Regions from separate parts of the Desulfosporosinus youngiae DSM 17734 genome, predicted to be linked through region 1. Evidence: riboswitches for the same ligand, from Rfam matches in the RefSeq annotation. Region 1 holds a riboswitch; the other holds the start of a gene.
What was found. A riboswitch is a leader RNA that binds a small molecule or an ion and turns the genes downstream of it on or off. The one in region 1 is predicted to bind FMN.
Positions count from the first base shown of each region.

Region 2: linked by a shared signal. The riboswitch ahead of ribB (3,4-dihydroxy-2-butanone-4-phosphate synthase) and the one ahead of ribD (bifunctional diaminohydroxyphosphoribosylaminopyrimidine deaminase/5-amino-6-(5-phosphoribosylamino)uracil reductase RibD) in region 1 are both predicted to bind FMN.

Region 1 covers NZ_CM001441.1:3,113,826-3,118,244, reverse strand. The annotation lists gene DESYODRAFT_RS14435 (bifunctional 3,4-dihydroxy-2-butanone-4-phosphate synthase/GTP cyclohydrolase II) at 1-250, opposite strand, end outside; gene DESYODRAFT_RS14430 (riboflavin synthase) at 291-944, opposite strand; gene ribD (bifunctional diaminohydroxyphosphoribosylaminopyrimidine deaminase/5-amino-6-(5-phosphoribosylamino)uracil reductase RibD) at 988-2,109, opposite strand; FMN riboswitch at 2,250-2,364, opposite strand; gene DESYODRAFT_RS14420 (GNAT family N-acetyltransferase) at 2,420-2,959, opposite strand; tRNA gene DESYODRAFT_RS14415 (tRNA-Pro) at 3,149-3,225, opposite strand; gene DESYODRAFT_RS14410 (DegV family protein) at 3,436-4,296, shown strand.
Region 2 covers NZ_CM001441.1:2,656,124-2,660,542, forward strand. The annotation lists gene DESYODRAFT_RS12230 (foldase protein PrsA) at 1-394, opposite strand, end outside; gene DESYODRAFT_RS12235 (flavodoxin family protein) at 674-1,249, opposite strand; gene DESYODRAFT_RS12240 (winged helix-turn-helix transcriptional regulator) at 1,444-1,806, shown strand; FMN riboswitch at 1,898-2,044, shown strand; gene ribB (3,4-dihydroxy-2-butanone-4-phosphate synthase) at 2,164-2,823, shown strand; gene DESYODRAFT_RS12250 (flavodoxin family protein) at 2,965-3,450, shown strand; gene DESYODRAFT_RS12255 (hypothetical protein) at 3,601-4,254, shown strand; gene DESYODRAFT_RS12260 (hypothetical protein) at 4,280-4,419, opposite strand, start outside.

The sequences.
Region 1 (4,419 bases):
CTGTACCATGAGGATCGGTATTGTTATTCACCATTTGTTGAAGCTCCAGGGCTTGGATTCGCTCTCTTGTCATCGGAACGCAGACTAATCCCCGTCCATAGGTAGCCATAAAATTAATGGCCTCCGGGGTTGCCAGTTCGGCAGCCATAACCAGATCTCCTTCGTTCTCACGGTCCTCGTCGTCCACCATAACCACCATTTTACCTTGTTTAATATCTTCCAAGGCTTCTTCTATCGTGTTAAATGCCATATCATTCACTCCTCAATTAATTTCATTGCTAACAACCTGTTTAAATAAATCCATGCTCAGCTAAAAAACCTAGTGAAAGATCCTGCTTTTTATTGTCTGCTTTCCCATTAAGCCCCATGAAACGAGCAACATATTTACCGATGAGGTCTGTTTCAAGGTTAACGCTGTCACTTAACCCTTTTAAGCCAAGTGTGGTTTCCTTAAATGTGTGGGGAATCAGAGAAACTGTAAAATAATCTGCTTCTACATCTATAATGGTCAGGGATATTCCATCAATTGCAATGGAGCCCTTCGGCAGCATAAATGAAAGAAGTGCAGGGGGGGCGTTGATTTCGTAAACATTGGCAATGCCCCAGGGTACAATCCGGCGAATACTGCCAACCCCGTCGACGTGCCCGCTAACTAAATGTCCGCCTAAACGAGTTTGCAGCTGTAAAGCCCGTTCCAGGTTAACATGGCTGCCGCTCTTTAGTTCAGCCAGATTGGTTTTTACTAATGTTTCAGCCATTACATCCACTGTAAATTCACGATCACTTAACCGAATGACGGTTAAACAGACTCCGTTAATGGCGATGCTGTCACCGATCTGAGTGCCGTTTAAAACCTTTTGGGCTTGAAGGGTAAGTTGTCCTGAGTCTGGTAAAAGACGAAGGGCCCGAACTGTGCCCAGTTCTTCGACAATTCCAGTAAACATATATCTCCTCCCTAATGCATCTTCGCACTGTGCGTTGATACATTCATTGCTTGAAGTTTGAAATGTATCCGGTAACATGAAGGTCACCTGTGTGCATATCAAAACTGAGATTGTCCAAGGTTACAGCCTCCGACATGGCTTTGATATGAAGACCCGAAAGGGGAGAAGGGCCGGTTCCGCCAACAAATTTGGGTGCGATAAATAGTTCTGCTTTATCTATCAGCTTATTTTGCAGGAGTGTACCTGCCAGCCCGCCGCCTCCTTCGAGTAAAACACTTATCCAGCCGCGAAGTACAAGATCACGCAGCAGTTTTTCAAGTGGGACATGACGTTCAGTTTTATATTGCCAGACTTCAACCCGTTCAAGGCTTTGCAGGCGTTGAACTTTCTCTGAAGATGCAGCCAGTGTGGTCGCAATAATACAAGGACTGTGCTTAGAGGAGGTCAGTACCTGTGCCTTCTCCTCCAGCCGTAATTTTCCGTCAACAATGAGTCGAACAGGATCTTTTCCATGGGGAAGACGGCAGGTAAGAGCAGGGTTATCTTGAATGACGGTTTCACTCCCAACCAGGATAACATCATATGCATCCCGAAGCTGATGTACATAATGGCGGGAGGACTCATTGCTTACCCAGCGCGAGTCTCCGGTCTCGGTGGCAATTTTCCCATCGAGGGTCATTGCTGTCTTGTAAACAATGAAGGGTAAACCCGTCGTAATTGATTTAAGGAAAATTTCATTGGTACGTTCAGCTTCATGCTGCAAAACTCCCAGGTCAACTTGAATTCCGGCTTCTCGCAGTCGTTCTGTCCCCTGACCCGATACTAATGGATTGGGGTCTTGCATGGCTACAACAACTCTCTTGACGTTGGCTCGAATCAAGGCATCGGCACAGGGAGGAGTTCGGCCGAAATGTGAGCATGGTTCTAAAGTTACATAAGCCGTAGCGCCGGACGCTTGATCTCCTGCCGCAGCAAGGGCGTGTACCTCTGCGTGAGGAGTCCCTGCTTTGTGGTGATATCCTTCTCCAATAATCTCATTATCTTTAACGATAACACATCCTACTAAAGGATTTGGACTAGTTCTGCCTGTTGCTTTGGCTGCTAACTCAAGCGCTCTTCTCATGAACTGTTCATCTTTAAGAATTGAAGGACTTGATTCGTGCATTAGAGTTTCCTTTCTTTAATTTCAGATTTAGTTTCTCCCAAAGAAAAAAATAGAAACAAAAAAACACCTGTCTCTCTCCAGGTGTCTTAAACAAGGACGCAGCTTAAATAAGCGTTCATCACGCTATAAAATAAAACTAGCTGTTCCTCTTCTCATCCAGACTTTTACTGTCGGCCCTGGAATTTCACCAGATCTGCCAAAAGGCTCGCGGGCTTTACCGCCGGTAGGGAATTTCACCCAACCCCAGAGGAGTATTGTGATTATTGAATTGTTTATAGTTTACTCCAGGCGATCGATTTACGCAACCCTATTATTTTCCGTGTAAAGCGAGAAACTCATCCCGCAATAAACCCATAAGAATGGCATCATGATAATTTCCCAGCACGAAACGAGCTTCACGTTGCCGGCCTTCGATCTTGAAACCGACTTTTTCATAGGCTTTAATTGCCCGGATATTTTCGTCCCAAGTATCTAAGGAAATTCTATGAAAATTCCATTGGTTAAAAAGAAAGCGCACGAATACAATTAAGGCATCTGTGCCATATCCTTTCCCCCAATAGGATTTATTGCCGATTACTATATACAGAGCAGCTGATTGGCCGGGGATATTAATGTCTTTAAAACCTATGGTACCAATAAGGAGATTATTTTCATCCAGAACAGAATAACGATAAATGTCCGGAGATCCATCAAGGAATTTAAGAGCTATTTGATCTTTATTGAGAAGAGTATTTAACGGCCAAGCTCCACTAGCCCAAAGATTAACATCCGGATCATTATACCACTGGTATAGTTCTTCGATATCATCTTCTTCAATAGGACGAATGGTTGTTTTCTGGCCTCGTATCATTATGAAGAACTCCCTCAATTATAATTAGTATGTTCAATAACAGACATTCTATCATTCTTTTCAGATTATGACCATCTGAAAAAAGATCTTCTAAAAAATAATTTGAATAATATGCAGACCTCAAAGCCAGGCAGCTTAGCCCACAGGATAAGATAAAGGGTTTCCTTGCCGGAAACCCTTTAATTGCAATGGTCGGGGCGACGGGATTCGAACCCACGGCCTCTTGGTCCCGAACCAAGCGCGCTACCAAACTGCGCTACGCCCCGAATATTTAAGAACGATTATCATATTAACAAATCACGCTTAGCCTGTCAACCAATATATAAACTTTTATTCTTGATAAACAATATTTTCACTATGAAATTGTTTGTCATTTGATGGGCTTTAGATTGCTACGGAATTTATTTTAAGATATACTTTATACAAGCATATACAGATGTTTCCAAGGTGTTTGATTCATGAGGGAGAGAAGATAATTGAGTAAAATAGGGATCGTGATGGACTCTACCGGATATTTGCCAAAAAATATCTTGGAGCAATTTCAAATTCGTGTTGTGTCCCTTAATGTTAATATCGGGGACGAAACCTTCTTTGAAACGGAATTAACCAATCAGATTTATTTTCAAAAATTAAGTCGGATTTCAGGCTTATCTACTACTTCCCAACCTTCTGTGGGTACGTTCTTAGAAACTTATGAGTCCCTGTTTTCAGAGGGGATCGAGGATATTGTAAGTATTCATATTTCTTCGGCTATAAGTGGGACGCTGCATTCAGCCCAAATGGCGAAAGAACTTGCCTCTAATTCAAATATTCATATTTTTGATTCTAAATCATCTGCTCTGGGTCTTGGTGTATTGGCATGGGCTGCAGCTGAATGGGCTCAGCAAGGTAAGAAGGTTTCTGAAATTATGGAAGGGTTACAGAGCTTGATGCAACAGACTGAAATGTATTTTATTGTCGATACATTAGAAAACCTAAGAAAAGGCGGACGGATTGGCGGAGCGGCAGCTCTTTTGGGAACATTGCTCCAAATAAAGCCGATTCTTTACTTTAATAATAATGCCCAAATCGATGTTTTTGACAAGGTTCGTTCACGGTCACGTGCTTGGCAGCGTGTCATTGATGAATTAACCCGGGCATTATCGACAGGAAAACGTTATCGAATTTGCGTTATGCATGTTAATATTCCTGATGTGGGAATGGAATTACTCGACGAACTTAAGGATCGTTTTCCAGGGCATGAAATAGGTTTATTCGAAGCTGGACCTGTCATCGCAACTCATGTAGGTACAGGCGCTTTTGGACTTACATTTCATCCTTGGCCTTTAATTAACTAAAAGTTTAAACGTTAATCTTAAAAATACCCTCACTCTAAAAGTGGGGGTATCTGTTATGCCCTTTTACTATGCTCTATTGCATAGTATTCGTAATTATCCTATTCTAAACTAGAAAAGAATGGG
Region 2 (4,419 bases), 460 kb from region 1:
GAATCCTTTTTAGTTCGATATTAGTTATGATACTCTCTTTAAGAGCATCAAGAGTTATTCTATTGGTTGTTAAGGCCTGATTAAAAGCTTCTTCGCTGCCAAAGGATTCTTTTAAAGTCGATAACTCCTTATTGATGTCTTCCTCTGATACTTGGATGTTCTGTTTTGCAGCTTCTTGTTTAATAATGTTTTGTTGGATTAATGTTTCCAGGGCATCTGCTCCGCCTTGTTGAACTAATAGTTTATTTAACTCTGATTCAGTGATGGATATCCCATTTACTTTAGCGACAACGTTATCTTTAGCAGCATAAAGAGCTCCAATTCCGATTCCGGCTGCTAATAATAGGATCATGAGAAGCCAAAGGTAACTCTGTTTAATTTTTTCCAGTTTCACTTAATCGCTCCTTTTGAAATTGATAAGATTTACAAAATAAGGGTGTCATATTGAATATAAACTATATTTGTTGTATTTCCGTGGCCTATTTATGGAGAATATGTGAAGCTTATCAAGTTATAAGTAACACATTATTCAATTGGCGATAGTTGGGCAGAACTTTGAGTTTCGACCGTTACATAAAGTGACTAAAGAACCCTGCCGGCATATGTCAGCAGGGTTCTTTAGTCACTATGGACATGAGATTCCACGGGAATCGATACTGGCTAAACTTTCAATTTACCGAACTTGTTTTAGGAGCTGTGCCATATTTTTACCAAGAGTTTGGAAGGTCTGAACCCCTTCAGCATCCTTTTGAACTTCGCCGGGATCACGAGATAATGTCAAATTCCAATAACTCGAACTGCAAATAACCATTTCAGCGATGCCAAAAAAGAAATTAATGGCCGAGTAGGTAAAGGTTGACCCAGCCCTGCGGGCGGCAACGACAGATGTTCCGACTTTCCCTTTTAAGAGGGCACCGCCGTTAGCTTTGGCTACATAGCCGCAGCGATCAATTAAAGCTTTGACTTCTGTGCTCACATTGCTGAAATAAGTAGGTGAACCAATAATAATGCCGTCGGCTGCTTCTATTTTTTCAATGAAAGTATTCATTTCATCATCTTTGCGTATACAGCGATTATCTTTCGTTTCTCCACATTTGCCGCAGGCTAAACAGCCAAATACTTTACGCCCTCCTAATTGAACAATCTCGGTTTCAATGCCTTCTTTTCTTAATTCATTCAAAACAATTTCCAGGCTTTGCTTCGTATTGCCATTAACCCGAGGGCTTCCATTAAATGCTACAACTTTCATTCTCGAACACTCCTTCTATAATTGCTTGGGCAATTGATTGGTATTATAATATACGATATAATACTATCAAGCAAGTACGTACCTTTTTGTGCTATAGTATATAAAGGTATACCATGGTACCTGAAAGTATCTTATTATATAGGTGTAGGTAGGGGTATGGTCAGAGCTGGAGTAAGTTTTAGGAGTGAGTTCTCGTGATTAAGTTTAAAAATAATGAATATCAGTGCTCGATGGAATTAACCTTAGCTCTTATTGGGGGAAAATGGAAAGCCTTAATACTATGGTATTTAAGTAACAAAACCCTTCGTTACAATGAATTGCGAAAAATATTGCCTAATGTAACAGCGAAAATGTTAACTCAACAATTACGAGAGTTAGAAGATTGTGGATTACTTAAGAGATTCATCTACACTCAGATACCGCCTAAAGTTGAGTACTCTCTAACTGAAGCAGGTAAGAGTTTATTGCCAATTTTAGATGCCATGTGTAAATGGGGTCAAAACTATGCGAATGACTATGAAAAAACAGAACAAGAGTATAACTTGATTAGAGATTAGAGAATGCGAAAGGGAGCTGGAAGGTTTTTTTGCCCCCAGAGAAGCAAAAGCTGGACAAACCACCGGCTAAGAGTATACTTATAGGTGAATGACTTATTCTCAGGGCGGGGTGAGATTCCCCACCGGCGGTATCCTAGTTGTTTCTAGGGAGCCCGCGAGCGCTCTTCTTGCCGAAGAGGTCAGCAGAACTGGTGAAAGGCCAGTGCCGACGGTATAGTCCGGATGAAAGAGGATAAGGGAGTCTGCATAATCTAATTCACTGCAGTAAATCTGCAGTGGAGTTTTTTAGTTTTTGCCTGCTGTCTGTCTTTATGCCCTGATTCGAGTAAGTCGACTAAAATTAGGAGGCGTGTTACTTTGAATCAGACCTTATTAACTTGTTTCGGAACCTCATTAGAGAGAGTAGAAAAGGCGCTTGACTCATTACGGCGTGGTCGGGGAGTCTTGGTCACTGATGACGAACAAAGAGAAAACGAAGGAGATATTTTTTTCGCGGCCCAGCACTTAAGCGACGAGCAAATGGCTATGTTAATTCGAGAAGGCAGTGGAATCGTTTGTCTGTGCCTGCCTGAGGAAAAGGTTCAGGAGTTAGGATTACCCATGATGGTGGAAAACAACACAAGCAGTTATCAAACTCCTTTTACAATTTCTATCGAAGCTGCAGAGGGGGTTACGACGGGCGTGTCGGCTGCTGACCGGGTCACGACCGTGAAAGCGGCGATTGCCGATCAAGCGCGTCCGGAGGATCTTCGTCGTCCGGGACATATGTTTCCCTTAAAGGCTAAGCCATTAGGAGTGCTGGAGCGGCCCGGGCATACGGAAGCGAATGTAGATCTAATGAGACTTGCCGGGTTAAAACCTTATGGTGTATTATGTGAATTAACCAATCCTGATGGCACTATGGCGCGTCTGCCTGAAATTGTGGCCTTTGCTGAAAAAAACGAGATGCCTGTCGTTACGGTGGATGATATAATCAGCTATCGTAAGGCGAGAGAACAGAGGGCGGATATAATTTAATTGATTTTAAGAGGATTGAAAAATGCCAATACACCCATAAGGGGTTATTGGCATTTTTCTTTTCCAAGACAATTAATTCCCCCAGCTTATTTTCCACTATTAGGAATAGTGTTAGAATAGTTGATAAAAGGGAGGGATTTTATGAAAATCGCAATAGTTTACTTTAGTAAGACCGGAAATACCAAGAAGGTAGCAGATCTTATTGCGGAAGGTGCCAAGAAAGCCGAAAAAGTTGAAGTGAAAGCTATGTCTATTGAAGAAGCCGATTACGAATTTTTAAACGAAGCAAAAACAATTATCGTCGGTACACCAACCATTGCCGGCACTTTTTCCTGGCAAATTAAGCAATGGCTGGATACATCCAGTAATCCCATGTTTGCCGGAAAACTAGGGGCTGTTTTTGCAACCGCCAATTATGTAGGGGGCGGAGCGGAAGTCGCAGAACTGGCACTCCTTGCTGAATTGTTGGTTAAAGGGATGTTAGTTTATTCGTCGGGTGCGGGAGAAGGTCAGCCTTTTATTCATTATGGCCCTGTGTGTATTAAAGATGGAGATGCAGGTCAAAAAGAAAGAGCAGTAATATTTGGCGAACGGGTCGCCAAAAAGACTGCCGAACTGTTTAGGTAACAGGCAAAAACTGCAGTAAAAGGGGATTGGAATGGAATTTATTCCTGCAAAAAGGAAGAGACCAAGCTTCTTTGATGTTTTAACACGAGGATAGGGTGGCTGGAAAGGCCACCCTATCCTCAAAAAAATATTACATAGGAGAGAAAAAGTTTGAAAAGGTATTTTATTTTATTCTTATGGATTTGCAGCTTTACCCTTATTGCTTGTAGCCCAATTTCGCCTGGAGACCCGCAAAATGAGATAACTCAACAATGGGAAGGTCAAGTGAAGACTGTAGAATCTTCAAAAGAGATAGTTGACGGTCGATATATATTCTCTTTTGAAATTACGCCTCCAGAGAGAATAAACCGGATGGATGTTTGGGTAGACATTTACAAAAAAGGGAACAAAGTCAATCAGATTGATGGAGGAGGCTACACTTTATCTCCGGACAAAACCGCAATGTTAATTACGATGGATAGAAATAACGAGAATAGCGAAGAAAATTGGAAATTTTATGGTCTTACTAATCAAAGTAGAGTTGCAATAATAACTTGGCCGGAAAGAGAAGAATCAAAATTCTTGGGCACATTTCAACCGAAGACTTCTTTAAAAGAGATTCCTGCAGAAGGTGGAGAACTACTTTTGGGTGAGATTGTTGTTTGGAGTCAAAAAGGGGGGAACGCTGCAGATATGCCAGAGGCAATGAGCGACTTGGAAAATAATTTAGAAAATGATTTCGAGAAAACTATTGCCGTTTTTGATATGGTCTATCTGCTGAAAGGAAGGTTTTCTTTTGACGAGTCTTTTTATGCTAGCTCATGATTGAAGACTTTTCCATGAAAAGCTCTTATACACTTAAATCAACATGTTGAATCGTTCCGGCACTGCCATCTTCTTTAAGAAATAGTCCGGTTTTTTGGATTTGGGCGTTTAATTCGTTGTTGCTGTTCTTTAGGGCAAAGCTGGTATTGACATTTCCCAGATAGA